DNA from 3 places in the Candidatus Enterococcus mansonii genome. Region 2 is predicted to be linked to each of the others. Evidence: predicted binding sites of a transcription regulator. Region 2 holds the regulator's gene; each other region holds the start of a gene.

Region 1 (10,882 bases), 2.2 Mb from region 2:
GCAATGATGCCATCTAAGATTAAACTTTGCATCCAAGGTGCCACCCACCAACTCTCAAGCAAACTTGCAACTGTCGTCGGTACAATATCACCGAATAGTTCATCATTAATCCAGTCTGTCCCCATCGTACCGACAGTTTGAATCGCTAAATAATAAACAAACCACATAATCATCGCAAAAATCGGCAGAGCCAGCCAACGATTTGTAACAACTCGATCGATTTTATCACTCGTACTAAAGGTGATTTCATTTTTTTCAATAGCACAAAGAGCTGTTAAGCGCGTAATAAACTCATACCGTTCATTAATTACAATCGCTTCACTATCATCGTCAAAAATTTTCTCCGTGATATTAATAATTTCTTCAATCTCTTTTTCTTGTAATGTGCTTAGTTTCAGTTCTTCTTGAACTCTAGTATCCCGTTCAAATAATTTGATACTATACCAGCGCGCTTGCTTTTCAAGTACACTATTCCCTAGAACATCGATGATTTCATTCAGTGCCGCTTCTAATCGATTATCATAGGTTGGATAGTTAAACTCTGGCGGAAACACTTCTGGTGCATTCACAGCTTTTTTGACCAATTCATCCAACCCTCGATTTTTCAAAGCACTTATGCCTAATACATCCACACCTAAGCCATAAGAAAGTTTATCAATATTGATTTTCTTGCCCGTTTTATCTAAAATATCCATCATGTTCAAGCCAATGACAACAGGAATCCCTGTTTCCATTAATTGAGTAGTTAAATACAGATTTCGTTCTAAATTTGTCGCATCAACAATATTTACGATGACATCTGGGCTACCGCTAAGCAGATAATCTCTCGCAACAACTTCTTCTGGTGTGTATGGTGAAAGAGAATAAATGCCTGGTAAATCTTGAATCGTCAATTGTTTGTTTGTTTTCAGCTTTCCTTCTTTTCGTTCAACAGTGACTCCCGGCCAATTTCCTACATATTGATTTGCACCCGTCAGTGCATTGAATGCCGTTGTTTTCCCACTATTTGGATTTCCTGTCAGAGCAATATGCTGTTCTTTCATCCTTATCCTTCTTTCTGTACCAAAACTAGTTCCGCTTCATTCTTTCTCAACGTCAATTCATACCCACGGAGATTAATCTCAATTGGATCACCTAAAGGCGCCATTTTCCTAACAAAAAGATCCACCCCTTTTGTTAAGCCCATATCCATCAAACGTCTTTTGACCGCTCCTTGTCCATGAATGCCAACAACACGCGCTTTTTCGCCTACTGTTAATTGATCTAAAGACAACCAATTTTCTTCATTTATACTTTTTTCTACTATTGTAATTTGATTCAGTACAGATCGATTAATTGCGATTCTACTATTATGTAAAAGTACAATACCGTTCTCACTGGAATAATTGAGCAACACAACGTTTCCTCCTGGCACAAGACCAAGATTATTTAAATGTTTCTTCGCAAAACCTTCTGCCTGGATCTCTTCAATCGTATAAACCTTGTTTAACTTTGCTTGTGCCAATGTCAACATATGTTATCCTCCTACTTTTTATTCTTTTTTTGATAATTATAAATAATATATATTTTGTGAAAAAGTTTCATTCATCCCAGAAATGATATTGATAATCGTTCTCATTTAGTATACCCTTTTATGCTACTTAAATCAACGTTCTTTCTACCTATAGTAAGAAAATAATTTGACTTATAATTAGGAACTTTTTCTAGTGTGTTCTTTTATAATCGAACACTATATCTTGTGTTTTATGGATTAAAAATTCCAACCTAAAATTTAATAAATTTCTTTTTTAAACACAAAAATGGCAATAAAAGTCGCTCAAATCTAGAGAATACGTGCTTTCATATTTCTTTCAAAAACACAAAACATGGTATTCGAACAAAAAACAACCACAATATATAGTGCCTAAGTGTTGACTTTTTCTCTGATAGATTTATACTAGTGAAGTAAACTAATTGAGGGGGAATAAAAAATGAACGTAAAAATCTTTTCTAAAAATAATTGTATCCAATGTAAAATGGCAAAACGCTTTTTAAGCGAGAATAATATAGCATTTGAAGAAGTAAATATCGATATCCAACCAGACGCAATCGATTGGTTAAAAGAACAAGGATTCCAAAGTGTTCCGGTTATCACTTCTGATGCTACAACAGTTGTAGGCTTCCGTCCTGATCAATTAAAACAATTGGCTAGCTAAGATGAAACTTGTCTATTTTACAGTCACTGGACAAACCAGACGCTTCATTAAAAAATTGGATTTGGCAGCTTACGAAATTGAGCCTGCGAATCCTTTTTTTGAGATAAATGAGCCCTTTGTCCTCATCGTTCCTACTTACGACCAGGAAATAACTGAAGTAGTGAACGATTTTCTTGATTATAAAAGCAATCGTGAGCACCTTCAAGGTGTTGCAGGCGGTGGCAATCGCAACTTTGCGGAATTATTTGTATATACAGCCAAAGATATTGCACGTGATTACAGTGTCCCTATGCTTTTTGCTTTTGAGTTTAGCGGTACGGATGAAGATGTAGAATCCTTTAAGAAAGTAGTGAATGAACTTGAGTCTAAAAGAAATTAAAGATGTTAGCTATTTTAAACTGAATAATGAGATCAATCGTCCTGTGGATGGACAAATCCCTTTGCATAAAGACAAAGAAGCGCTAGAAGCATTTTTCAAAGAAAATGTTCTTCCAAATACGCGCACGTTTAATACTATAGAAGAAAAAATCAATTACTTGATCGACAATGATTATTTAGAAACAGCATTTATTGAAAAATATTCTATGGCTTTTATTGAACAATTATATACATTTCTTGATGAACAGCATTTTGAATTTAAATCATTTATGGCAGCTTACAAGTTTTATTCACAATATGCACTTAAAAATAATGCAGGAACTGAATACTTAGAAAGCTATGAAGATCGTGTTGCATTTAACGCATTATATTTTGCTGATGGTAATGAAGAACTTGCAATGATTTTAGCAGACGAAATGATTCATCAACGCTATCAACCAGCCACTCCTTCTTTCTTAAATGCAGGACGTAAACGCCGTGGTGAACTTGTTTCTTGTTTCTTGATCCAAGTAACAGACGATATGAACAGCATTGGTCGTTCGATCAACTCGGCTTTACAATTATCACGTATTGGCGGCGGTGTGGGTATCACATTAGCAAACTTACGTGAGGCAGGCGCACCTATCAAAGGATACGAAGGCGCTGCTAGTGGCGTGGTTCCTGTTATGAAATTATTCGAAGATAGCTTTAGCTATTCTAATCAATTGGGTCAACGTCAGGGTGCTGGAGTTGTTTACCTAAACGTTTTCCATCCAGATATCGAAATGTTCCTTTCAACAAAAAAGGAAAATGCGGATGAAAAAGTTCGTGTGAAGACTCTTTCTTTAGGTATCGTTGTTCCTGATAAATTTTATGAATTAGCTCGTAAAAATGAAGATATGTACTTATTCAGTCCTTATAGTGTAGAACGTGAATATGGTGTGCCATTCTCTTACGTTGATATCACAAAAGAGTATGATAATCTAGTTGCGAATCCAAAAATTCGCAAACGTAAAATCAAAGCCCGCGATTTAGAAAATGAAATTTCTAAATTACAACAAGAATCTGGTTACCCATATATCATTAATATCGACACCGCAAATAGAAGCAATCCTGCTTATGGCAAAATTATCATGAGTAATTTATGTTCAGAAATCTTACAAGTTCAGACTCCGTCTGTTTTAAATGGCAAACAAGAATATGAAACACTTGGTACAGATATCAGTTGTAACTTAGGTTCAACAAATATTGTTAATTTGATGGACAGCCCTGATTTTGGTAAATCTGTTCGTGCAATGACACGTGCGTTGACTTTTGTAACTGACGCTTCAGATATTGATGTAGTTCCTTCTATTCAAAACGGAAATAGATTAAGTCATACCATTGGACTTGGTGCGATGGGATTACACACCTTCTTTGCTAAAAATCACATGGAATACGGCTCTAAAGATTCCTTAGACTTTACAAATGTCTACTTTACATTATTGAACTACTGGACATTAGTAGAAAGCAACAACATTGCTAGAGAATACAATAAATCCTTCCATAATTTTGAAAAATCAGATTATGCGAATGGTTCATATTTTGATAAATATATTGATGGGGATTTCTCTCCAAAATCCGATAAGGTCAAAGAAATCTTTAAAGATATCTTTGTGCCGACTGCTGAAGACTGGGCTAACTTGCGTGATGCTGTGAAAAAAGATGGCTTATATCATCAAAATCGTTTAGCTGTAGCTCCTAATGGTTCAATTTCTTATATCAATGATACAAGTGCCAGCATTCATCCAATTACTCGTATGATTGAAGAACGCCAAGAGAAAAAAATCGGTAAAATTTATTACCCTGCTCCTTATCTAGCAAATGATACGATTCCATACTACACTTCTGCGTATGATATGGATATGCGTAAAGTCATCGATGTTTACGCAACTGCACAACAACATATCGATCAAGGCATGAGTTTAACATTGTTTATGCGTTCTGAAATTCCAGAAGGTTTATATGAATGGAAAGATTCACCAAAACAAACAACACGTGATTTAAACATTTTACGTCACTACGCTTTCCATAAAGGTGTTAAATCAATTTACTATGTAAGAACATTTACAGATGATGCAGAAGAAATTGGTAGTAACCAATGTGAAAGTTGTGTAATCTAGAATAGTTGAACAACAAGAAAAAACAACTTCTCTATTATTTACTGTATTCTAATGCGAAGGTACCAAGGAGGAAAATACATGGCAACATATTATGAGGCAATCAACTGGAACGCCATTGAAGATGTGATTGATAAATCAACGTGGGAAAAGCTAACAGAGCAATTTTGGCTAGATACTCGTATTCCTTTATCTAATGATTTAGATGACTGGAGAACTCTTTCAGACCTAGAAAAAACAACTGTAGGTTACGTTTTTGGTGGTTTGACATTACTGGACACCGTTCAATCCGAAAGCGGTATGGAACAACTAAGAAATGACGTTAGAACGCCACATGAAGAAGCTGTTTTAAATAATATCCAATTTATGGAATCCGTTCACGCAAAGAGCTATTCATCTATTTTCAGTACATTAAATACAAAAAAAGAAATTGATGATATTTTCGAATGGACAAATACCAATGTCTATCTACAAACAAAAGCAGAAAAGATCAATGAAATTTACAAAAATGGCTCTCCTTTAGAAAAGAAAGTTGCCAGTGTGTTCTTAGAAACATTTTTATTCTACTCAGGTTTTTATACCCCTCTTTACTATTTAGGCAATAACAAACTAGCCAATGTAGCGGAAATCATTAAATTAATTATTCGTGATGAGTCTGTTCATGGAACATACATTGGTTACAAGTTCCAATTAGGGTACAATGAATTGCCTGAAGCAGAGCAAAATGAAATGAAAGATTGGATGTATAACCTTCTTTATGAATTATATGAAAATGAAGAACGTTACACAGAGGAATTATATGATGAATTAGGCTGGACAGAAGAAGTGAAAACCTTCTTACGTTACAATGCAAATAAAGCTTTGATGAATTTGGGAATGGATCCATTATTTGCAGATACAGCTAACGATGTAAACCCAATCGTTATGAATGGTATTTCCACTGGCACAAGTAATCATGATTTCTTCTCACAAGTTGGTAATGGTTATCTATTAGGAACTGTAGAAGCAATGAAAGATGATGATTATTTGATCGGGATGGACTAACATACTCCTTTAATCAAAAAAAGAAAGAACAATGCAGATTCACTTCTGACTTGTTCTTTCTTTTTTATACTCGTTTAGACCTCAGAACTTTGATCTTGCTCTTTACGCATGACAAAGATTTTAGAGATATTAATGACTAATATCTTAACCACTGCATACACAGGGATACAAATCAACATCCCAATAATCCCAGCGACGCTACCGGATGCAATCAACACTAAAATAATCGTCAACGGATGAATATTCATAGATTTCCCCATTAATAATGGCTTAACCAAGTTTCCATCTAATTGTTGAATCACTAAAATAGAAATCGCCATATAAAGTGCTTGCCAAGGTGAAATAAACAACCCAACCAAAATCGCAGGAACAGCACCAATGAATGGCCCTGCATAAGGAATGATATTCGTTAAGCCACAAAAAACAGCTAACAATAAACTATAAGGTTGTTTAAAAATCGTCATCGCAATAAAACTTAAAATACCAATGATTAATGCATCTAAAACCGTACTGCTAATGTATGCGGATAATGTTTGATTCATTTCTTTCACCGTCTCACGCAGTTCACTACGTACGCTTTTAGGGAAAAAATGGGATGCTGCATCTAAAAACTTATGTCCATCTTTAAACATAAAGAACAATATAAACGGTACTGTAAAAAGTAAAATGAAAAATTTCATTAAAATACCAACAATTTTGGAAAGACTACTCGTCACACCAACAATTGCAAAATTCAAGATATTACTAATAGTAATATTCGCCTTATCAAGCTGCTCTTGTACATTGAAGCTCTTGAATTCTTCCAGGTTCCCTAATTCTTTCAGCCATTTATTCATTTTTTCCGCATACGTGGGAATCGACTGACTGAGTTCCAACGATTGATTGACTAGTTGTGGAACAACATTCATGATCACTAAGGTTATCAAAATCACTAAAATAATAAAGGTTAACAGAAATCCACCAATTCTTGGTACACCACGCTTTTCCATAAAAGCGACAATCGGTTCAAACATATAATACAAAAATCCAGCAATTAATAACGGCATAAATACCGCGGAGATCATTCCCAAAACTGGACTAAAGATATTAGGCATTTTCAATAAAAAGAATACACCAATAATTGTAAGGACAATTTCCACTGTCCAAAATAGTAACTTTGATTGCTTAAAAAGAGAACCCATGAAAAACCTCCCAGATATGATACTTCTATTCTATCATTCTATACTCTTATAAAAAAACACTTTTTTCATTTTTAATAACATTTTATAAAAGAGTAGGACTGGTGCGTAACTCTATAAGCCACATAAAATCAAAATAAATATTTTTTTACCAACTTCATATCAATAAACTTTCTTATATTTTTAAGTATTATAGTGAGACTTTCTGAATAACAAATGATTTCTTTTTGTCCTTGTTTTTATCTTACATCTACACATTAACCAAACGTAGTTTAGTGATATTTTTGTATATCGATAAATCTTCAATTACCTCAGCGTAAGTCATTCCTTTTGGTAGATCAATTGTATAGATATTTGTATAGATTTGTGCATCATCAACCACAATCACATTAAAATTAACATCGTCAATTTCAATTTTATGCTCTTCAAAATACCGATTAATAAATTCCTTCGTCTCTTGTTTGTGTATATAGCGAATTTCTAATTTTTTCGTTGTTGGTACATGAATAACTTTTCGCACTAATGTCAACGCAATAAATACACCAATAAAACTAGTAATCGCAATAGCATAATACCCCATGCCAATAGCAATTCCTAAGCCTGCCACAGCCCAAAGTGAAGCTGCAGTCGTTAGTCCTGTAACTGACTGTTTCGTTACAATAATCGTTCCTGCTCCTAAAAAACCAATGCCGCTAACGACTTGAGCGATTAAACGAGCTTGATCCGACCGAATGACTCCAGCTAACTCAGGATGATTTGTTGCATCTTGCAAAGCATTTGCAGCAATTTCAACTTGAATCAACGCAATTATCGTTGCCCCCATACAAACAAGAATATGCGTCCGCATTCCTGCCGGACGATTTTTGTATTGCCGTTCAAAACCAATGACTCCACCAATCAACATGGCCAAACACAATCGAATAATAATTTCAGGAATGGTTAAATTTAAATCCATTATACTCTTACCTCCCCCCGCTTTTCTATTTTATTATAGCACTAAACTGCACAAGTGGTTCCTATAAAAAAAGTGTGATCGAAGTATAATACTTCGATCACAACCATCATATTTTTTATAATTTACTTGCAGCTGCTGCATCTAGAATGACAACAACATCTGGATGATTTTGTAGAGCACTTGCTGGTAAATCAACTGAAACAGGTCCGTCGATCATGCCTTTAATCGCATCTGCTTTCGCTTCACCATAAGCCAATAAAATCATTTTTTTACCTTTCATGATTGATCCAATTCCCATTGAAACAGCTCTTGTTGGAACATCTTCTACTTTTTCAAAATTACGTTTATTGGCATTGATTGTAGATTCAGTTAATTCAACTACATGGGTTAAACTATCTAAAGGTGTTCCTGGTTCATTAAAACCAATATGTCCATTTTGACCAATACCTAAAATTTGAATATCAATTGGATGACTATCGATAATACTTTCATAGTGTTTGCATTCTGCTTCTAAATCTTCTGCTTTTCCATTAGGTACATACGTATCTTTAAATGGTTTTTTATTGAAAAGTTGGTCATTCATAAAGTAGCGGTAACTTTGATCATCATCTCCACCTAAGCCAACATACTCATCCAAGTTTACAGAAGTCATATCTGTAAAATCTAAATCACTTTCAGTCATTTCTTTATATAAAGTTTCTGGTGTACTTCCTGTAGCAAGACCTAAAACTTTGGCACCATTGTCCATACCTTCTTTAATCAATTCAAATGCTTTTTTTCCGCCCTCTTCAGCGTTAGCTACTTTAATAATTTTCATTAGAAAATTGCTCCTTTACGTCCATATTTGGTATAGTCCAATTATAACACCAGAAAAAAAAGATTTCTAGTCTAAATAGACAGAAAATCAAAAAAACTTCTATTCTTGATTAAGAATAGAAGTTTTGAATTTAATAACCATCACTTGCATATTGATTTTCGTTTGTCACAGCGTTTGGATCAGTGTAACCACCATTCGTCTCTACACTTTGATCATACCCGTAACTTGTAGAAGTCTCACCATAGCCATAATTATCACTAGCACCAACATAATTGTTATAGTTTGTTGTATCTTTTGCTTGCATCTCTTCATTTTTGGCTAGGCCTAATTGTGCACGCAATTTGGTCTGCACATCGTATAATTTCGTTGGGTCTAATATTTGATAGTAGATACCACCGATTTCAGTACCTTCACCTTCTAATTGTAATGAATCAATATCTTTAAAAGCTGGCATATATTTCTTCTGAATGTCGACCATATTATCCCAAGTTAAGTCAGTTTTCACATTATCTTTTACAGCATCTAGAATTTTTCTATATTTTGATACGCCATCTAAACTGATGACTTTATTTACAATTTTTTCAACAACTTCTCTTTGACGTCGTTGACGACCAATATCACCTTCTGGATCTTCTTTACGCATACGAGCGTAGGCCAATCCAGTTGTGCCGTCTAACTTGATTTTACCCGCTGGAACAACGATACCATCTAAAGTAAACTCACCAATCGTATTATCCACTTCAATACCGCCAACAGCATCAATCAAATCTTTCATACCTTTCATATTGATCGATACGTAGTTATCAATTGGAATATCCAATAATTCCGAAACGGTATCAATAGCCATTTTGGCTCCACCGAATGCATAAGCGTGATTCAGTTTATCTTCTGTATTATTATCGACAATTTCCGTTAAAATATCCCGATCTAAACTAATCATAGTCGATTTTTTTTCTTTCGGATTAATCGTAACAACCATTGTCGTGTCAGAACGCCCTTGCTCTGTACGACCTAAGTCTCCTGTATCAATCCCCATCAGTAAAACAGAGAACGGCTCTTGTGCATCGATATTTACGACTTTATCTCTTCTTTTAGATGTCCGATCAATGGACTCATAAACACCTTTTACTGTATAACTTGCATCGGAATACATTTTAATTCCGTATGCACAAAACCCTGCAACCGAAACAAGAACTAATCCTAAAACGGTTAATATTGTTTTTTTCCATAGATTCATAAGACACTTCCTCATTTTTTGCAAGAATAATTCATGATGTCTATTTTCTCACAATTTGAAACATGCCGCAACATTTTTGAGGAATTGGCATGATATCTTAATGTATTTGTAAAATAGTAGAAGTAAAAGTGATATTAATCTCTTCCAAATAAATCTCTTGTATAAACTTTTTCTTTAACATCACTCAATTCATCTTCAAAACGATTTGAAATGATTAGATTAGACATCTCCTTGAACTCTGCAAGACTCTTAATAACTTTTGAATGATAAAAAGTATCATCATCTAATGTTGGTTCAAATACAATAACCTCTATTCCTTTTGCTTTTAATCGTTTCATTATTCCCTGAATAGATGAATATCTAAAATTATCAGAATTAGCTTTCATAGTCAGCCTAAAAATACCTACAACCTTAGGACTTTTTGCTAAAATTTGTTCTGCAATAAAATCTTTTCGTGTAGTGTTTGCATCTACGATTGCCTCTATAATATTATTAGGGACCTTATCATAATTTGCTCTTAGTTGTTTAGTGTCTTTTGGAAGACAATAACCTCCATAGCCAAATGAAGGATTATTATAATGCGCTCCAATTCGTGGATCTAAACCTACTCCTTCAATAATCTGCTTAGTGTCCAACCCTCGTACTTCAGCATATGTATCTAATTCGTTAAAATATGCGACTCTTAAAGCTAAATAGGTATTAGAAAATAGTTTTATAGCCTCTGCTTCAGTAGAATGAGTCAAAAGAATAGGACTATTTTTTTCAGCAGAATTTTCTAGAAACATATTTGCAATTTCTTGCGCTCTTTCAGAACACTCTCCTACAACAATTCTAGAAGGATAAAGATTGTCATAGAGTGCTTTTCCTTCGCGAAGAAACTCTGGTGAAAAAATAATATTTTCCGTGCTATATTTTTTCTTTAATGATTCTGTATACCCGA
Region 2 (10,882 bases):
AGTAAACTAAACGTTGAAGAAGAATCTGTTGAATTAGAAGATGTTCATTTTGATGTAGTCGATACATTTACAGAAGAGATGTTTTCTGATGATATGGCGTTATATGTTGAAATGCTAGAAGATAATTATCATACCTCTCCAATCGTTGGTGTTGCATGGGGAACAAAGAAAAAAATCTATACAACGAATAGTTTGGAATTATTTGAAAGTCAACCCTTTGTAGACTGGGTGAAGTCAGATAACTATAAGAAAAAAGTGTATGATGCAAAACGCACATATGTCTCGCTTAATCGCTATGTTGGTAAGCCTGAAGGGATCACATTCGACGTTTTATTAGCTGCTTATTTATTAGATACAAATGATAATAGTGCAGATATTGAAGGTGTGGCCCAACATTACGGCTACACAGATATTCATTCGGATGAAACCGTCTATGGAAAAGGCGCCAAAAAAGGCTTGCCAGAAGATGATGAAGCATTTTTCAACCATCTTGCGCGAAAAGTCAAAGCGATTCATTTTCTTTCAGAAAAACTTGATGCGGAACTTGTGGAAAAAAATCAAGCTGATTTATTCTATAAAATGGAATTGCCACTTTCAAAAATATTAGGAGATATGGAAATTACTGGAATTCGGGTAGATGCCAACCGATTGAAAGAAATGCGTATTGAATTTTCAGATCGTCTTCAAGAAATCGAACAAAAAATTTACGCTGAAGCAGGAGAAGAATTCAATTTAAATTCACCAAAACAATTGGGTGTGATTTTGTTTGAGAAAATGGGTTTACCTGTGATTAAAAAGACAAAGACTGGTTATTCAACGGCAGTGGATGTATTAGAACAATTAAAAGAACAAGCACCGATCGTTGAAGATATTCTAGTTTATCGTCAAATTGCCAAAATCCAGTCAACCTATGTTGAAGGGTTGTTAAAAGTGATTCAACCAGATGACAAGATTCACACACGGTACGTTCAAACCTTGACACAAACAGGTCGTTTAAGTTCTGTTGATCCCAATTTACAAAATATTCCAATTCGCTTAGATGAAGGTCGGAAAATTCGTCAAGCGTTTGTACCTCGAGAAAAAGATTGGATGATTTTTTCATCTGACTATTCTCAAATCGAGTTACGTGTTCTTGCTCATATTTCTGATGATCAGCATTTAAAAGAAGCGTTTATTGAAGGGCAAGATATTCATTCCAGTACGGCAATGCGAGTATTTGGTATCGAAAAAGCAGAAGATGTGACGCCAAATATGCGTCGTCAAGCCAAAGCAGTAAACTTTGGAATCGTATATGGAATCAGTGATTACGGCTTATCACAAAATCTAGGAATTACTAGAAAACAAGCACAAGAATACATTGATACCTATTTTGAAAAATATCCAGGTGTAAAAAAATATATGGAAGATATCGTTCGTGATGCCAAAGATAAGGGGTTTGTAGAAACGCTGTATAATCGTCGCCGCTATTTGCCAGATATTAATTCCCGCAACTTTAATCTGCGTTCTTTTGCGGAACGAACAGCAATCAATACGCCAATCCAAGGGAGCGCCGCAGATATTTTGAAAATTGCAATGATTAATATGGCTCAACGCTTGAAAGAAGAAAATATGCAGGCGACAATGTTGCTTCAAGTGCACGATGAACTTGTTTTTGAAGCACCAGAATCAGAATTAGACAAATTAAATGCATTAGTCAAAGATGTCATGGAAAATGCGGTTGCCTTACATGTGCCGTTGATTACTGATAGCAGCTGGGGCAAAACATGGTACGAAGCGAAATAGTTCGTTAAAATAATTTGAAAAAGACTGGCTGAAGGAAAGAGTTTTAAATACTTTTCGCTTCAGTCTTTTTCTTCTAAGGAGAGATGAAAAATTGCCTGAATTACCAGAAGTTGAAACAGTCAGAAAAGGGCTAGAACAATTAGTTGTTGGAAAGACAATTAAAGAAGTCACGGTTTTATGGCCGAGAATTATTGAAGCACCAGAATCGGAAATGTTTGCCCAACATTTAATTGGTCAAACCATTGAAAAAATGGAGCGTCGGGGAAAATTTTTAATTTTTAAATTGACAAACTACGATCTGATTTCTCATTTAAGAATGGAAGGAAAATATGAAACCCATGATGTAGAAGATGAGCGTGCCAAACATACTCATGTTATTTTTACTTTTACCGATGAGACTGAGCTGAGGTATCTTGACGTTCGGAAATTTGGTCGAATGGTTTTGGTAGAGAAAAATCAAGGAAATGCATATAAAGGAATCTTAGCATTAGGTCCAGAACCAATCCCTTCAGAATTCAAATTACCTGAATTTCGGAAAGGATTAAAAAAGCATCATAAAGCAATTAAGCCCTTGTTGTTAGACCAACGTTTAGTAACGGGGTTAGGAAATATTTATGTAGATGAAGCTTTATGGGAAGCGAAAATCCATCCAGAACAACCGGCAGATACATTAAAACCTAAGGAAGTAGAACGGTTATATTATGCCATTATTGATGTATTAGGACGCGCTGTAGAAGCGGGAGGTACGACTATTCGTAGTTATCTAAATGCATTAGGAGAAGCAGGAACCTTCCAAATTTCTTTAAATGTCTATGGGCAAAAAGACAAGCCATGTCCACGATGTGCCACACCTATTAAAAAAATTAAAGTTGCTCAACGTGGTACACATTTTTGTCCTAAATGTCAAACCTTGAAAGTGAGGAACTGATTTATGGGAATGATCCTTGGATTAACTGGAGGTATTGCTACTGGGAAAAGTACAGTTATAGCTATTTTTAAAGAGTTTGGTTTTCCAATTGTAGATGCTGATATTATCGCTAGGGAAATAGTTGAACCAAATTCAAAAGGACTGGAAGCGATTATTGAAAATTTTGGTTCAACGATGATTCAATCCGATGGTTATTTAGATCGTAAAAAGCTAGGGAGTCTAGTATTTTCTGATGAGCTGAAAAGAAAAAAGTTAAATGAAATACTTTCTCCTTTTTTAAGAGAAGAAATCACTCGACAAGTTGAGGTGAAAAAGAAACAAGCAGCGTTGGTGATTGTAGATATTCCTTTGTTATATGAAGGCGGGTATGATCTAATGGTTGATCAAGTGGCCGTAGTTTATACGCCTGAGGTAATTCAATTGCCGCGATTGATGAAACGAGATGGATTGTCAGAAAATGAAGCTAAAAAAAGAATCAATAGCCAATTATCAATTGAAGAGAAGAAAAAAAAAGCTGATATTATCTTTGATAATCAAGGGAGTCAAGAGAACTTACGCCAGCAAGTAATTGACTGGTTGAAGCAAAAAAAGTTTATAAAATAAACAGACTATTCTACTTCCATGTGACTGGGATATGACTCACAGAGTTATGGCCCAGTCCCTTGTTTTTTTATAGATATATTCCTTTTAATGGTGATGATTCAGTCAAAGGAGTTATAGCAATTAAAAGTTATGATTCATTTCATTAACAAGTAATATCTAATGTCTGGTTTCTTAATCATTTCATGTTATAATATGGATAGTTGATTAAAATAAAAATAATAAAACGAGGTGAACACTATGCGTTGTCCAAGATGTCATCATAATAATTCACGAGTCATTGACAGTCGCCAAGCCGATGATAGTCGCGCAATTCGTCGTCGTAGAGAATGCGAAAATTGCAATTATCGCTTTACAACATTTGAACGAATTGAAGCAGCACCGTTATTGGTAATAAAGAAAAATGGAGACAGAGAAGAATTTAATAGAGAAAAAATATTACGTGGGCTTATTCGCTCTGCTGAAAAACGTCCAGTTGCGATGGAACAAATGGAACAAATCGTTGATAATGTTGAAAACCGCGTACGCAGTTTAGGCGAAAATGAAGTTTCAACAACTTTAGTTGGTGAATATGTAATGGAAGATTTAGTTAATTTGGATGAAATTGCTTATATTCGATTTGCTAGTGTCTACCGTCAGTTTAAAGATATGAGTGTGTTTTTAAAAGAATTGCAAGGTATCGTAGACAAAGCGAAATCATCAACTAATGAATAAGGAGGTCTTTTTCCTTGGAAAACAATTGGAAAGACGTCCATCCTAAAAGTCTTTTTCAAGTAGCTATTTCGTCACCTTTGTCAGATAAAGAACAAGAAATATTGACACTTTTATACCAACCGATTATTGGCTCAGAAGCGTTTAGCTTATATTTGACTTTACTATCAGAAGTTGACGAGAAAGGTCTTAGCGATTCCTTGTTTCATGCGGACTTGATAACCATGATGGATAAGAGTATCAAACAGATTGAAGCGGCCAGAATTAAACTTGAAGGGATTGGCTTACTATCAACCTTTGTTCAAAAGGATTCTGAGCTTGGGACCCGATTTTTATACCGGTTAAATCATCCTGAATCTGTTGAACGTTTTTTCAAAGATGAAGTACTGACATTAACGCTTTTGAACAGTGTAGGACAAAGAAAGTTAGATAAATTGTTTGACCGATTGAAGCCCAAATTCATTAATTTAACAGGTTTTGAAGAAGTTTCTGCTGGATTTAAAGATGCATATGTATTCAAAGAAGAGCAAATTATTTCTCAAAGTGAACAGTTAAGTAGAATAGAGGAATCTTTCAAGGAAACACGACCAGTTCAAAAGTTAAGTGCAGTCAGTGAAGGTTTTGATTGGGCATATTTTATTCAAGGAATCGAAAAAATTGGCATTCAACTGCCAGATAATGCTGCTGGATTTAAAGAAGAAGTGTTCATTTTTCATAATTTATTTGGAATAACAGAATTAGACATGGTTGATTTCTGTTCAAAATCATTTGATTATTACACGAGTAAGATTGATGTAAAAGAGTTTGAAAGAACGATTTATCGAACCTATGACCCAGATAAAAAACAAAAACGAAGCGAGTTTCAAAAAAATGAATCGGTGGATTTATCTTCGGAAGATCAGCAAACCTATCGCTATAACTCATTAAAAATGAATGGATTTTCAACGCAAGATATTCAGATGATTATGGATAGTGAAAATAATTTCCCATTAAATTACTTAGAAGCGTTGAAAAATGGACGTGGTGGGTATACGACCCCTCAAGAGCGTTCTTTAGTCAAATATTTAGTGAGTAAATCCGGCTTACCAAATAGTGTGATCAATATTTTGATTAATTATGTGTATAATATACAAAAACAGCCTACCCTAAAAGCTGACTATGTTAACCGAATTGCTAATGAATGGGCTCAAAGTGAAATATTATCACCGGAAAAAGCAATTGAACATGTCCGAGAAATAGCCAAAAAAGGCAAAGAGCAAAAACAAACACGGCAACGTTATGGTCAAAATAATCGAGTAATACGTCAAGAGACGCTACCGGATTGGGTAGACAATCCGATTGAAGAAAAGAAACTCTCGCCAGAAAGACAAGCTGAACTGGAAAGAGAACTTCGAGAATTATTAAATGAAGAAGGTGATTAATCATGGAAGATGTGGGAAAAGAAATGTCAAAAATCATTCAAAAAAGAGATATGAACGAAAGATATAATGAGTTAGTGGAAGTGGTCATGAAAGATGCTGATGTACAAGCATTCATTAAAGAACATCGTGACCGATTAACAGATGATGATATCCGAAAAAGCTATTCCAAGTTATATGAATTTGTTCAAGAAAAAAGAAAATATCAATTGAATGATCCAACAATGATTGCACCTGGTTATGAACCTAAGTTAGCTTTAAACTTTCACTATATTGATGTCACGTATATTCCCACTGAAGCATTGATCGCCAAGCAACGGGAAGATGAGATACGCAAGCGAGTGAAAGCTATGGATATGCCAAAAGACGTACGCGAAGCACGGTTGAATAATTTCGATTTAAGTTCCGATGGTCGTGAAGAAGCTTTCGCAAGTGGAATGAAATTTATTAAAGAATATTCCCAAAAACCAAAAGAATTTCATAAAGGTCTTTACTTAAAAGGGACTTTTGGAGTAGGGAAATCTTTTCTATTAGGTGCTATTGCTAATAATTTAGCAGAACGTGGCTTTGTGACGACTATCATTCATTTTCCAACATTTACGGTTGAAATGAAACAGGCGATTGCGAAAGATTTAGTTGGTGAAAAATTGGATGCAGTCAAGAAGTCGCCTATATTGATGATAGATGATTTAGGTGCCGAATCAATGACATCATGGATTCGTGATGATGTACTCAGTGTTATTTTACAATACCGAATGCAAGAACAGTTAGTGACGTTCTTTTCATCTAATCTTGATTTAAAAGAGCTGGAAAAACATCTATCCGTAACGCAACGTGGTGAACAAGAACCGCTAAAAGCTCGTCGAATTATGGAGCGTATTCGCTACCTTGCAAAAGAGATTACTATGTCTGGAAATGATAGAAGAAATGGTTAGAGGATGTAATGAAGTGTAGTAGGTAACAAGAAACACAGCTCGTTTCTTCATTGTGTTTCTTTTCAGTTGGATTAAAAAAGATTGGAACAAAAGCGATTAACTCTGAGAAATAAAAGGAGTTGCTTTTGTTTCAGTGTTCATTTGGTTTTCAGGTGGCTGGGGTATGACTCATAGAGTGATGTTCCAGCCACTTTTAGGAATAGTAAATAATAATAGATAATGATAAATGATGAAACACATCATCAAAATAATGTTGGAGGCGATTTTATGAAAAAAATAGCAACGCCTATGTTAACATTCCTTCTATTGATTTCTTTAGGAGCGTGCACAGAAAATCAAAAAGAATCATCAAAAGGAAGTGAAGAAACGTCAATGAGTAGCCAAAACGATCAAGCAACGGATGACACATTTACTAGCAAGAAAAAAGAGAACGCTCAATCAATATTTACGGCGATTTTAACAGAAGACGCTAAAGAAAATGATACAAAAGATCAATCAATCCGCTTGGTTTTGAAGGAAGTAAAAGCGATTGAAGATCCAGAAAAAATAATTGCTATGATGGAAAATGATGGTGTCATTTTAAATGTAGTCAACGAACAATTAGCTGATGGAATCAACTATGAAAACTTAAAAAAAGGAGACAATATCCGATGTACATTAGTTGGATTACCCGCAATGACCAGATCAATACCTCCACAAATTGCTGGAAATTCAGTAATTAAAGTTGAAAAAATTTAAAACCTAAGCTCGTCTTAAAACGTGTTTTCCCTGTTTTAGTGGGTGAACGGACACTAATCTTTGCTAAAAAATAAATAAGTTGTATCATAAAAATAAGCAGAGAATATTCGCCAAAATGAGCAGTTTTCATTTGACCTTTATTGACCAATTGACTATAATTGATTTATAAGGTCAAAATTAATCAGACTTTAGTCCTTAGTAAAATAGTACAAAAGACGGAATTTTTTTTTAAAGATAAACAGTACTATTGAATTAGCTTAACTAGCTTTATGAGCTAGCCTTTTAGAAAAAAGATAAAATAGATTGTGGCAGAAGACACCGCTCTCCTATTTTTCTGCGAAGGCTAAGCAAGCTCGTTATACGTTTAAATTTAGGAGGTAATTCTATGAATATCGAGAAAATGACAACAACATTACAAGAAGCAATTGCTCAGGCGCAACAAATCGCTGTTACTCGTCATCATCAGGAAATCGATATTGCTCATTTATGGAAGATTTTTTTACAACCCAATCACTTTGGGCGTAATTTTTATACAGATGCAGGGGTAGATGTCGAATCCTTTGAACATGAAATTGATAAAGCAATTGATGAATACCCCAGTGTACAAGGTGGAAATGTTCAATATGGACAAAGCATGAGTCAAAATCTATTTAATTTATTGGGTGAAGCGGACAAATTAAGAGTAACGTTCCAAGATGAGTTTTTATCAACGGAAATTGTGATTTTAGCATTGATGAAGTTGAAAAATTATCGTTTAACAAAGTATTTAACAAATCAGGGAATCACAGAAAAAGAGCTACGTAAAAATATTGAAGATATTAGAGGGGGAGATCGTGTGACTTCTCAAAATCAAGAAGAACAATACAAAGCATTAGAAAAATACGGCGTAGATTTGGTGCAACAAGTTAAAAGCGGTAAGCAAGATCCGATTATCGGTCGTGATGAAGAAATTCGTGATGTAATTCGAATTCTTTCGCGTAAAACAAAAAACAATCCCGTTTTGATTGGTGAACCAGGTGTTGGTAAAACAGCGATTGTCGAAGGGTTAGCGCAACGGATTGTCCGTAAAGATGTGCCTGAAAACTTAAAAGATAAAACAATTTTCTCATTAGACATGGGAGCATTGATTGCTGGAGCGAAATTCCGTGGTGAATTTGAAGAACGTCTAAAAGCGGTTTTAAAAGAAGTGAAAAAAAGTGAAGGTCGTATCATCTTATTTATTGATGAAATCCATAATATTGTTGGCGCAGGAAAAACAGAAGGCAGTATGGATGCTGGAAACTTGTTAAAACCAATGTTAGCTCGTGGTGAATTACACTTAATTGGTGCAACAACATTAGATGAATATCGCCAATATATGGAAAAAGACAAAGCATTAGAACGTCGTTTCCAAAAAGTCTTAGTGAAAGAGCCAACTGTAGAAGATACCATCAGTATTTTACGTGGGTTGAAAGAACGGTTTGAAATCCATCATAGCGTGAATATCCATGATAATGCGTTAGTTGCTGCTGCAACTTTATCTGATCGTTACATCACGGATCGTTTTTTACCTGACAAAGCGATTGATTTAGTGGATGAAGCAAGTGCAACGATTCGTGTTGAAATGAACTCAATGCCGACAGAATTAGATCAAGTTACACGTCGTTTGATGCAGTTGGAAATCGAAGAAGCGGCATTGAAAAAAGAATCAGATGATGCAAGTAAAAAACGTTTGACTACACTCCAAGAAGAATTGGCAGATCTTCGAGAAGAAGCCAATGCGATGAAAATGCAATGGGAAACAGAAAAAGAAGAAGTCAATGCTGTCAGTACTAAACGTGGAGAAATTGATAAGGCTAAACATGAATTAGAAGATGCAGAAAATAATTATGATTTAGAACGAGCAGCCGTGTTGCGTCATGGGACAATTCCTAAATTAGAAGAAGAATTAAAAGAGCTTGAAGCCAAAAATGCTAAAGATAATGTGAAAATGGTGCAAGAAGCAGTTACTGAAAATGAAATTGCTCAAGTGGTTGGACGTTTAACAGGTATTCCTGTGACCAAACTGGTTGAAGGTGAACGTGAAAAATTAATGAAATTAAACGAAACACTCCATAAACGAGTGATTGGTCAAGATGAAGCAGTCGATGCTGTTAGTGATGCGGTGATTCGTTCCCGTGCAGGCCTGCAAGATCCAAATCGCCCACTTGGTTCCTTCTTGTTTTTAGGACCAACTGGTGTTGGTAAAACAGAATTAGCCAAAGCATTAGCGGAAGATTTGTTTGATTCAGAGGATCATATGGTGCGAATCGACATGAGTGAGTATATGGAAAAACACAGTGTATCACGTCTAGTTGGAGCACCTCCAGGTTATGTTGGTTATGAAGAAGGCGGTCAATTGACTGAAGCAGTTCGTCGTAATCCTTATACAATTGTTTTGTTGGATGAAATCGAAAAAGCCCATCCAGATGTATTCAATATTTTATTACAAGTGCTAGATGATGGTCGCTTGACTGACTCTAAAGGAAGAGTCGTTGATTTTAAAAATACAGTTTTGATTATGACAAGTAATATCGGTTCTCAATTATTGCTTGAAGGGGTTACTTCTGAAGGCGTGATACCAGAAGAGGTTGAAGAACAAGTGATGACGGTTTTACGTGGTCATTTTAAACCGGAATTTTTAAATAGAATTGATGACACTATTTTGTTCACGCCATTAAGCTTAGAAAATGTTAAAGGCATTATTGGCAAAATGACAGCTCAATTATCTAAACGTCTAGAGCATCAAGAAATAGAGTTAGTGATTTCTGATGAAGCGAAAACATGGATTGCTGAAAGCGGCTATGATCCGGCTTATGGTGCTCGTCCATTGAAACGTTTTATTACTAAAGAAGTGGAAACACCTCTAGCAAAAGAAATTGTGTCAGGAAGAGTATTGCCGAAAACAAAAGTAACCATCAGTTTGTTGAATAACCAATTAGTCTTTGAAAATGAATCTATTGAAGAAGAGTAAAAAACAAAGAGGTTAATAAAAAAGCAGTTATGTCTCATTTTTTGAGAGATAGCTGCTTTTTTCTGTAATTTTATATCAAGGAATCATTGAAGTCTATCTATCCCAAACAAGTTGGTGTTCAAGTTCACCTGTTTCATCCACATTTTCTTTAACGAAACGAAAGCCTTGCTTCTGATAAAAGTGTAAAGCTCGTTGATTTTTTACATAAACAGATAAACTTAGTTGTTTATGATCTTTTTTAACTTCGGCTAAAAGTTGTTGACCAATGCCTTGGTTTTGATAGTCTGTGTGTACAAAAAGACCAGCAATATATGTTTCGATCATGCCAAGAAAGGCAACGATTTTTCCATCTTTCATATAAACATAAAGCTCTGCTTGAGGCAGTTGTTCTTTAAGTAATGACTGATTATCCAACCAATAGTTTTTTTCAATGAATGGATGCGCCTCAATTGTTGCTTCTAGCCAAATGTTTAAGAGTCTATCTAGCTCTTCACTGGTTAAGTGTGTTATTTTTTTGATCATGTTAATTATCCTTTCCTAAATAAGTGCTGAAAGAACGATTAATACACTCATCAAGTCACCTCCTAAGTAAATAAAAGCCAGTACTATTTTTTTTCTTTTTTTCTAATTAAGCTAACAATCTCGCGTTTTTCTCTAAAACTACGGATGTTGTGGTTGAACACTTCAGATATAACTAATCCTAATGCAATAGCTCCGGCAATCATAATTGCTTGAACGGACGAATAAATCGCCGTTTCATACTGTCCGATAACTAAAT
Region 3 (10,882 bases), 2.3 Mb from region 2:
CTTCTAATTCTCCATAAACAACTACTGGACGTGATCGCTCCACATGTTCTTTTAAATATGCGGCAATTGCGTCAGAATCTTTTTTTAATTCTCCATAAGTATAGGTTCTATTTGATTCAATATAAGCGGGGCGCTCAGCATCCTTCATCCCCCAACGATCGATCGTTTCAATAATATTTAAAATCGTCATGAAGTATCTCCCCCTTAAAATTCATTATAAATAAATGTTCCACCATCAATATTTTTATAGTGATATAAATAGATTAACACTAACAATATTACAAAATAAAAGACGGTTCTGCCAATAAATTTTCCCCAATATTGTACATTGGGGCGATTAAAAAAATTGCTCATGTTATTATTGCCTCCAAAACTCATATAATCATATTCAAATTTTAGTACTGTCATTGTAATCAAAAAAAAGAAGAAAAGAAACATAATCTTTTGATTACAGCCTTTTTTCAACTAACAGTTTTGTCACTTTCATAGAGAAAGAAGGTAGGACACAGTCAAACCGTTTTGCGCCACCTTCTTTTACGTAAAATTACTGTTAAAAAACAATCTGTTACCGATCTTTCCCATGAATAATTCGAGAATAAATCGCTGATGTTAAAAAATAATAAGCTAAATAAATTAAAATCAAGATCCCGCAAGCAAGATATGCCAACCAATAGCCAGAACTTGTAATAATTTTGCTAAATACATACACTGCAAAAGTTGCATGTAAAACACCAATAATCATCGGTGGGAAGAAAATGATACTATTTTGCTGATAAACAAGTTTGGTGATTTCTTTTTTAGGAATACCGATTTTCTTTAACAAATCATAACTTTCTTTCTCTCTTTCAGCTTCTGAAAACTGTTGTAACATCAAGATACTTCCAGTAATAATCAATGCTAAAATACCCAAGAACATGGCAACGTAAATAAAGACGCCCATTGCTCTTCGTTGATATCGTGATTCCGAAAAACGATTCGTATAATTTAGCTGCCAAAATTCTTGTTCGTTATTTTCTTTAAACTCATCAGAATTTTTATCATCAACTTGTTGAGTTGTCTTCGTTGTGTAGCCTTCTATTTGATTATTGATCAGTTTATAATCATAATACACAGGTGATATCCATTGCGGTTTCACTGCATCAGCTAATGTATTTGCTAGTGACTCTTCATCTTTTGTATTAACATTAAAAGCCATTAACGTGTAATCAAGACCTGTGTTTATTTTTTGAAACTGTTCATCAGAAATAATTACTGTTGGAAAAGTATAACGCAATAAATCTTGACCCAAATAATCGGATCGTATTTCAGATACATGAAAAGTTAAGCCACCTTGAATACGAAACTTGGAATCATAACGAACAAAGCCGCCTAACACATTCTGGATACTATCTAAAATAACTATATCATTCTTGTTTTTTAGCTCAAGATTTTTTAAATAAGGATTTATTTTTTGAAATTCACGATAATTTGATAGCGCCAATAAATTGATTGGACTTAGCGTAGGTTGATTTTGTTCCTGTCCAATTTTAAGATGAAATTGACTGCCCGTCAACTTATATCTTAATTTAACTACCGAATCGATAGTTGTATCCGGTTCCTTTTTAATTATTTGCTCTACTTTTTTAAAGCTGTCCTCAGCCACAATAAAATCTGTTGGTGCTGTCACATTGACTGAATTCATTCCAATCGTATAGGCCGATGCTGCTCCACCTATCATTCCCAATGCAATCGCAATGAAAACAGTAACAGAAGACAAGGTATTACTCCCTCTACGGATATGAATTTTCGTATTTCCTAGTGCCAGCATGTTTAAATTTCGATAATAATTGGATTTATCTTTTCCCAGTAAATAAACAACCAAATAAATTGTATGCTTAAAAAATAAATACGTCCCCAAAATACAAATAGCCATAATGAACAGCGGTGCTAATAAAAAACCTGCCGAACCAATTTTCGTTCCCATCAAAAAGGTCGCAAAAGAGACAACTTGATAAGATAAATAATAGCCTGCTCCTATAAATAGAATACCTAGTATGCCTAAACCAACGCTTATGATAGACAATTTATTTAGGTCTTTATTGCTTTTTTTTAGCAATTGGAATAGCTTGGATACTCGATAACGATAAATTAACCAAGTACTTCTAATCGATACCACTAAAAGCATAAAAACAAAAGCAATGCTTGTTTGAATCATCGAAGGAATTGAAATAAAAAAAAGACTTTCTACATGTAAAAACATCGCTTTTGCAAGTATCATTGAGAAAAGTTTGGAAAAAACAATGCCTAAAATAAGCCCAGTTACCAAAGAAACAGCACCTAAAATTAACGTTTCAATAAAAAATAAAAAGGATATTTGTCCTTTACGCATACCAATTAAATGATAGAGCCCTATTTCTCTTTGCCTTTTTAATAGGAAAAAATGATTCGCAGCAAACATGAAGCCTAAAATCATGATAACGACCAAGCCGCCGCCTAAGCTCATAGCATTATTGATATGGACTTCTTGACCTGCTCTGCTAATCAAACTTCTATTATATGTAATAGCGCTAAAACAGTAATAAACAACTACAGCAAATGTCATACTAACAAAATAGACCAAATAGTTAAGGAATTGCCCTTTGAAATTTTTCCATGACAATCTAAAAATCATTGACACGGCCACCTCCGCCAATCGTTGCTTGCATATCAATCACTCGATTAAAAAATTCTTTTCGAGAACCTTGACGGACAACTTCTGAAAATATAACACCATCTTTTATAAATAAAATCCGATTACAATAACTAGCTGTGTAAGGATCATGCGTAACCATCATAATCGTTGCATCATCTTGTATGTTCATATTTGTCATATACTGAAGCAATTCTGCTGCTGATTTAGAATCCAGGGAGCCTGTCGGTTCATCAGCAAAAATAATCTTAGGTCTTGTGATTAACGCTCTAGCAGCAGCAACTCGTTGTTTTTGTCCAACAGATATCGTAGTTGGGTACGCAGTTAGAATTTGATCAATGCCTAATACATCTGCAACATGAGATAAACGTTGTTCAATTTCTTTTAACGGCATTCGATCAACAGCTAAAGGCAACATAATATTATCTTTGACATTTAACGTGTCCATTAAGTTAAAATCTTGAAAAATAAATCCTAATTCTTTACGTCTAAAATCACTGACCTGATTGTCTCGCATCTTTAATATATCTTGACCAGCAATTCGAACACTACCTGTTGTTGGTAGTGTGATGGTTGAGATCGTATTCAGTAAGGTTGATTTTCCAGCTCCACTAGGTCCCATAATACCGACAAATTCACCTTGATCAACTGAAAAAGAAACGTTATTCAATATTTGTACTTTGTTATTTCGATAACCATAAGACTTACTCAAATGGTTTACTTCTAAAATTTTTTTCATAGTATTCGCTCCAGTTTATTCATTGTCTTCATTCTACCAATATTTTATGTGGCTGAACATCGTTTCTACTTACAATTAAGTAATACTAAAAAAAATTAGGATTCTTTTATTTTTCTCAAAAGAATGTTGTGATAATTTCTACAAATCTTTTAGGCAATTGTTTTCACAGGTTTTCATTTCTAATAAACACTACATATAGTTACAAAACCAATATTATTTTTAAATGTCACACTATATATAGTTGAAAGATTCATTGAATTGATTTATGATTAGAAAGGAATAAATCTATGAGGAGATGGGTAGCAATGATGGAAATAAAGCAAGCTAATAATGAAGTAAACTCTACGAATTCAGCCTTACACACGATGAAAATCGTTAAAAGAGATGGGCGCTTGGTCGATTTTGATGATCAAAAAATTTATGACGCCTTGATCAAAGCTGAACAAAAAATTCGTGGTTCGTTGGATCCGCTTGCCCATGAACGAATTAAAGACATCGTGGAACGAATCGATCAAGAAATTTCAGACCGTTTTAATGAGAACGTAAAAATTTATGAAATTCAAAATATTGTTGAACATATTTTGTTAGCTAGAAATGAATATGAGCTGGCTGAAGAATATATCAATTACCGTACCCGTCGTGACTTTGAACGTAGTAAGGCAACGGATATTAATTTTACGATTAGCAAATTAATCAATAAAGACCAAAGTGTTGTCAATGAAAATGCCAATAAAGATAGTGATGTTTTTAACACCCAACGTGATTTAACTGCTGGAATCGTAGGAAAATCGATTGGATTGAAACTACTTCCTCCTCATGTGGCGAATGCCCATCAAAAAGGCGATATTCATTATCATGACTTGGATTATCATCCATATACACCAATGACCAACTGCTGCTTAATCGATTTTAAAGGGATGCTAAATAATGGTTTTAAAATTGGCAATGCCGATGTTGAGTCTCCAAAATCAATTCAAACTGCAACAGCCCAAATCTCACAAATTATTGCAAATGTTGCTTCTAGCCAGTATGGCGGCTGTTCTGCGGATCGTGTGGATGAATTATTAGCGCCATTTGCTGAATTAAATTATCAAAAACATTTAGCAGATGCTAAAGAATGGATTGAGGGCGCTGAACGTCAAGAGGAATATGCTAAATCCAAAACACAAAAAGACATTTATGATGCGATGCAAAGTTTAGAATATGAGATCAATACACTTTTTACCTCTAACGGTCAAACGCCCTTTACCTCTTTAGGTTTTGGTTTAGGATTAAATTGGTTTGAACGTGAAATTCAACGAGCAATTTTACAAATTCGAATTAATGGTTTAGGAAGTGAGCAACGGACAGCGATTTTTCCTAAGTTGATTTTCACTTTGAAACGTGGAGTGAACTTGAACGAAAACGATCCAAACTACGATGTAAAACAACTTGCATTAGAATGTGCGACTAAACGCATGTATCCAGATATTTTAAACTATGATAAATTAGTCGAATTAACTGGTAGTTTTAAAGTGCCAATGGGTTGCCGTTCGTTCTTACAAGGTTGGAAAGATGAGCATGGTGAAGAAATCAACGTCGGACGTATGAATTTAGGTGTTGTCACCTTAAATCTCCCTAGAATCGCAATGGAAGCTCAAGGAGATGTTGAGAAGTTCTGGACACTGCTAGAAGAACGCTTAGAAACGATGAAAGATGCTTTAGTCTATCGTGTTGAACGCTGTAAAGAAGCAACTCCAGCAAACGCACCGATTCTTTATATGTATGGTGCTTTTGGAAAACGCCTGGATAGAAAAGATTCTGTCAACGAACTCTTTAAAAATAAACGTGCCACGGTTTCATTAGGATATATTGGTTTATATGAAGTGGCCTCAGCCTTCTATGGTGGCGATTGGGAAGAAAATCCTGAAGCCAAAGACTTTACGATTGCGATTTTAAAAGATTTGAAAACTCATGCAGATAAATGGGGGAACGATTATGGCTATCACTTTAGTGTGTATTCAACACCAAGTGAAAGTTTAACTGACCGTTTCTGTCGTTTAGATACTGAAAAATTTGGTATAGTAGAAAATATCACAGACAAAGATTACTACACAAATAGCTTCCACTATGATGTTCGCAAAAATCCAACACCTTTTGAAAAATTAGACTTTGAAAAAGATTATCCACAATATTGCTCTGGCGGTTTTATCCATTATTGTGAATATCCTGTTTTACAGCAAAATCCTAAAGCATTAGAGTCTGTTTGGGATTATGCGTATGATCGCGTTGGCTATCTAGGAACAAACACACCGATCGATCATTGTTACGAATGCGGTTTTGAAGGAGATTTCCATCCAACAGAACGTGGCTTTGAATGCCCCCAATGCGGCAATCATGATCCAAAATCATGTGATGTGGTAAAACGAACTTGTGGTTATCTTGGTAATCCCCAAGCTAGACCGATGGTTCACGGAAGACATAAAGAAATCTCTTCTCGAGTGAAACATATGAAATAAAAAGCGGAACGAACCGGTTAGATCTCGAACAAATTAGGAAAATGATGTGAAGATGTTTTTTATCTTTACAGCATTTTATCTATTTGTTGAGAGATCTGGTTCGTACAGCTAGATTAAATAAAAAGCGGAACGAACTGGTTAGATCTCGAACAAATTAGGAAAATGATGTGAAGATGTTTTTTATCTTTACAGCATTTTATCTATTTGTTGAGAGATCTGGTTCGTACAGCTAGATTAAATAAAAAGCGGAACGAACTGGTTAGATCTCGAACAAATTAGGAAAATGATGTGAAGATGTTTTTATCTTTACAGCATTTTATCTATTTATTGAGAGATCTGGTTCGTACAGCTAGATTAGATAAAAAGCGGAATAAGTCGTTTAGCTCTCGAATAATAAGAAAGAAAAATATAGCGATGCTTTTTATCGCGGATTTTTACTCCTTATTATTGAGAGAGCTGGCTTATGCACTCTTTTACAGGCATCGTTTTTATTTGAAAGGATGATTAAATATGAATAATCCTAAACCACAAGAATGGTTAGCAGATAATCTTAGTCAAAATTACATTGCTGATTACAAAGCATTTAACTTTGTTGATGGTGAAGGTGTAAGAAACAGTCTTTATGTCAGCGGGTGTTTATTTGCTTGTGAGGGATGTTTTAATAAAGCTGTGCAGAATTTTCATTACGGCAAACCTTTTACAAAAGAATTAGAAGACAAAATCATCGAGGATTTATCTCATGATTACGTGCAAGGCTTAACTTTATTAGGTGGAGAACCTTTTTTGAATACAGAGGTATGCCTAAGCGTTGTGGATCGAATCCATCAAGAATTCGGTGAAAAAAAAGATATCTGGTCTTGGTCTGGTTATACGTTTGAAGAGTTGCTATTAGAATCCGATGACAAACTTGAATTATTAAACAAAATAGATATCTTAGTAGATGGCCGTTTTGAATTATCTAAAAAAAATTTAAATCTTCAATTCAGAGGTAGTAGTAATCAACGAATTATTGATGTAAAAAAATCTTTAGCTTGTAAACAAGCTGTTATTTGGGAAAAATGCCATGACGCAGATCAAGCATACGAGCAAATAAAAAAAGCCACATTCATTTAGTTTAAAAATGAATATGGCTTTTGCCATTTTATACAAAGACTTTATCGAATAAATGGTAAGAACAAAAAACAAATGCTCCACTTCTTTTCCGACCTTCATTTTTTAAGAAGAACCATTTTTAAAAAATGAAAGAATTTCAGGGCGCATCTTGCTATGATCAACAATCGGAGCTGGATAATCTTTTCCAATATAGCAACCAACAGCTTTTTGACGTTCTAATGACATTTTATGCGGTTCATGAATAGAATCATTAGGTACAATACGTAATTCTGGAACAAACGCTCTAATAAAATCTCCCTTAGAATCAAATTTTTCTCCTTGTGTTGTTGGATTAAAGATTCTAAAATAAGGAACTGCATCAGTTCCTGTAGAAGCAGCCCATTGCCACCCGCCAATATTACTTGCTGAGTCATAATCAATCAATTTTTCTTGAAAATATTCTTCCCCCATTCGCCAATCAATCATTAAATCTTTCGTTAAAAAAGAAGCAACAATCATTCGTAAGCGGTTATGCATCCAGCCCGTTTGATTCAATTGTCTCATTCCTGCATCCACAATTGGATACCCTGTATTTCCCCTCGCCCAGCTATCAAATAGCTCTTGATTATAGCTCCATTTTAGTTGTCGATATTGTTCTTTGATTTCTTGCGTTCTTTGCTTAGGATTTTCAAAGTAAATCATATTGTAAAAATCTCTCCAGCAAAGTTCAGAAATAAACGTGTGACGTCCATCCGAATCAGGTTCAGCATTCATCGCATGCCATACTTTACGAATCGATATTTCCCCTGTTCTTAAAAATCTTGAAAGTTGGCTTGTTTGATTTAAGGATGGATAATCTCTATTTTCTTGATAGTTATGTAAATGATTTTTTACGAAGTCTTTTAAATAATTTTCAGCGATTTCTTCGCCACACTCGTATTCAAATGGTAATTCTATTTTTTCAACGAGCGTTTCAAATTGTTTTTGGCCTTCGTTAAATAAAGGATGAGATAGCTGAGTAAACGTGCGGCTCAAGCTTTTGTTTCTTTCGTAAGGTCGTTTGGGCATTGTTGACCATTTTCTAAAATAAGGGGTAAATACCTTATAGCTTTCTCCCGTAGGCTTCTTAATTTCCTCCACTCCATGTAAGTGACTATCTTGAAATGAATATTCTTTAATGTGGTTTTGTTTAAAAAAAGCTGACATTTTTTGATCACGTTGTCTGCCAAAACCTCGTTCATCTTTATTAAAATAGATTGTATCCCAATCACTATATGCTTTCTTTAAAGCTAAAAAATTTTCTTCTGTATCTCCATATAAAAAATGAATGTCTATATCTTTAGCTTTGGCAGCCCTATAGAAAGTTCTCAAACTAGAGAAAAACGCATCATGATTATAACTTCCTTTCAAAAACTGCGCTGGATTTAATTGGAATAGACAAATCCGTTCATCTGATTCTGGGCTATTCTCCAACATTTTATTAAAGGCCGTATTATCATCGAAGCGTAGATCTTTTCGAAACCACATAATCGTTTTTCCCATATTTATTCCTTCCTAACCTCTTATTATATGTCAATCGTAGCACAGAAAGACGTTTCTAACGAATACTAACATGTAATTTAAATCACTTTATTTTTCGGCGCCTTTTACTTTGCTGTTATTTTTATGAATACTTATTTTCTTCTTTGTCCCATAATGGCAACACAATATTCTCATAGGTCATCGGATCTAGATTAGTCAATGTAATCCCTAATAAACGAATGCCTTGTTCTAATCCTAGAATCTCTTCCCAAATCAAATTGGCTTGATAGTATAGTTCTTCTTTTTTAGAAATATATTCTGGGAGTGTTTGGCGCTTGGTCACCGTCGTATAATCAGCATAACGAACTTTTAAAACAACTGTTTTCCCATGCTTTTGAACCCTTTCTAGGGATTCTTCCACTCTGGCAGCTAACTGCCTTAATTGAGCTGTTACTTGTGCTTCTGTCGTTAAAGGCGTGCCATATGTATGCTCTTTTCCCACTGATTTGCGATCTCTAGTGATATTTACAGGAGAATCATGGATGCCTCGAACTTTTCGATACAGAGAATAACCCATTTTACCAAAATAACGAATGAGCTCCATCTCATCTCTGTTATAAAGATCTTCGCCATTAAATATCCCTAAGTCATTCATCTTAGGAACCGTTTTTTTCCCAACGCCATGAAACTTTTCAATCGGTAATGCTTTTAAAAAAGCTTCTGCTTCATCAGGCATGACAACCGTTAATCCTTTAGGCTTTTGGAAATCGGAAGCTAATTTTGCCAAAAATTTGTTGTAACTAACACCTGCTGAACAAGTTAGTTGTAACTCGTTCCATATGTCATATTGGATCAACTTAGCAATTTTGATTGCTGATTTACTATTAACTTTATTCGTTGTCACATCTAGATACGCTTCATCAATCGAAACTGGCTCGATAATATCTGTATAACGGTGAAAAATTTCTCGGATTTCTTTAGAAATATCAGAATATTTTTGGTAATCTCCAGCTTTAAAAATGGCTTCTGGACATAATTCATACGCTTTTTGGGCACTCATTGCTGAATGAATACCAAACTTTCTAGCCTCGTAGTTAGCTGTAGTCACAACGCCTTTGCCTCCTGTGTCACTAGGATGACGAGCAATTACCAAAGGATGTCCGACTAATTCTGGATGGTCTCTTTCTTCTACAGAAGCAAAAAATGCATCCATATCAATATGAATAATTTTACGAGAAATATCTTTTTTTAAAGGGAAACGCAGCTCATTAATCATAATCGTTCTCCTCCTTTACATTTCAGATTGAAACGAAGGGATAAAACTCCTCGTGTTTCTGCATATGTTCTTTTAATTAAATTTGAGATAAATCCCTTGCTCACTGTCTAAAAGCAATCGCTCGATTTTGGCTCTCGCTTCAGATGAAATGACTGAAACGGCTGTGACTTTATCAGCAACTACTACTAAAGGATCTACGATTCGCGTTTTTTTCTTTTGAAAAATGTCATACGACTCTTCACTGGAGCAAATCTTGTAATTTAATGGCCTAGAAGAAGTAATTTTTGCTAAAAGCTCATTAATTTCAGACGATTTCGCTGCGTTTAATTTCGTTAAAAAGAGTGAATCCGTCACTAATAAATCGTCTAATGTCAATAAGTTATTCTTCAGTCCAATAGTAATTGCTTTAGCAAACCACTCATAGCTGCAAATATTTTGAGGATCATAAAAGAAATCAATGACTACTTTTCGGTATTGATCAATAAACCAAAGCGCCCATTGTGTTGACATTAGAACGATTCTGTCTTCAATAATTTTCAATTCTCTCAAAAATGAATGAATTTCTTGAATAGGGACAGAAAAATAACGGTGTACTTCTCTTAACGTATAATCGATTCGATCACAGCAAAGTAAGGGTGCCGATTGTTCTAACAAGGTCCATTGTTTGTCATTAAATACTATCTGTTGATAGTCAAAACCGTACTGTTTTAGCACGCTAGGAATGCTTGAAGATTCAATTAATTCTTCTTTGATTTTTTCATGATAATCATCTGCTTCATTAGATAATGCCAAATCGATGACATGAGAAAATGCTGTATGGGAAATGTCGTGAAGTAAACCGGCGATTTGCTCCTCTATCGACCCACCTAATTTTCTGATCAATAGCATAACACCAAGTGAATGCTCATATCTAGTCTCATTCCACAGTGGATTCATCAAAAAAGCTGGTCCAGCCATATGCACGTCTTTTAAGCGCTGCACTTCATCAGATAAAATCAATGCTTTAAGCACTTCTTCAACTTCATAAGAACCATACAAAACATCTGTCACAAGCATTAACCTTACTCCTTTATCTTTAATATCTCTTG

What was found. Region 2 encodes NrdR, which represses ribonucleotide reductase genes. Its sites were predicted from a motif close to ACACNATATATNGTGT; they were not measured.
Region 1: the regulator NrdR is predicted to act here: its motif matches at 1,727-1,742, upstream of nrdH (glutaredoxin-like protein NrdH).
Region 3: the regulator NrdR is predicted to act here: its motif matches at 3,636-3,651, upstream of nrdD (anaerobic ribonucleoside-triphosphate reductase).

Annotation. Positions count from the first base shown of each region.
Region 1 covers NZ_NGLE02000001.1:943,089-953,970, forward strand. Annotated here, with positions in the region: gene feoB (ferrous iron transport protein B) at 1-1,043, opposite strand, end outside; gene A5880_RS04460 (FeoA family protein) at 1,046-1,513, opposite strand; gene nrdH (glutaredoxin-like protein NrdH) at 1,971-2,195, shown strand; gene nrdI (class Ib ribonucleoside-diphosphate reductase assembly flavoprotein NrdI) at 2,197-2,574, shown strand; gene nrdE (class 1b ribonucleoside-diphosphate reductase subunit alpha) at 2,555-4,714, shown strand; gene nrdF (class 1b ribonucleoside-diphosphate reductase subunit beta) at 4,793-5,755, shown strand; gene A5880_RS04485 (AI-2E family transporter) at 5,830-6,936, opposite strand; gene A5880_RS04490 (MgtC/SapB family protein) at 7,184-7,891, opposite strand; gene nagB (glucosamine-6-phosphate deaminase) at 8,004-8,705, opposite strand; gene A5880_RS04500 (LCP family glycopolymer transferase) at 8,836-9,942, opposite strand; gene A5880_RS04505 (nucleotide sugar dehydrogenase) at 10,077-10,882, opposite strand, start outside.
Region 2 covers NZ_NGLE02000001.1:3,133,556-3,144,437, forward strand. Annotated here, with positions in the region: gene polA (DNA polymerase I) at 1-1,782, shown strand, start outside; gene mutM (DNA-formamidopyrimidine glycosylase) at 1,874-2,710, shown strand; gene coaE (dephospho-CoA kinase) at 2,714-3,313, shown strand; gene nrdR (transcriptional regulator NrdR) at 3,551-4,024, shown strand; gene A5880_RS14710 (replication initiation and membrane attachment family protein) at 4,039-5,442, shown strand; gene dnaI (primosomal protein DnaI) at 5,445-6,374, shown strand; gene A5880_RS14720 (hypothetical protein) at 6,642-7,112, shown strand; gene clpB (ATP-dependent chaperone ClpB) at 7,498-10,104, shown strand; gene A5880_RS14730 (N-acetyltransferase) at 10,198-10,626, opposite strand; gene A5880_RS14735 (threonine/serine exporter family protein) at 10,710-10,882, opposite strand, start outside.
Region 3 covers NZ_NGLE02000001.1:808,452-819,333, forward strand. Annotated here, with positions in the region: gene dltA (D-alanine--poly(phosphoribitol) ligase subunit DltA) at 1-190, opposite strand, end outside; gene A5880_RS03800 (teichoic acid D-Ala incorporation-associated protein DltX) at 205-354, opposite strand; gene A5880_RS03805 (ABC transporter permease) at 566-2,650, opposite strand; gene A5880_RS03810 (ABC transporter ATP-binding protein) at 2,640-3,407, opposite strand; gene nrdD (anaerobic ribonucleoside-triphosphate reductase) at 3,713-5,905, shown strand; gene nrdG (anaerobic ribonucleoside-triphosphate reductase activating protein) at 6,416-7,018, shown strand; gene A5880_RS03825 (cryptochrome/photolyase family protein) at 7,121-8,539, opposite strand; gene dinB (DNA polymerase IV) at 8,661-9,794, opposite strand; gene A5880_RS03835 (HD domain-containing protein) at 9,867-10,850, opposite strand.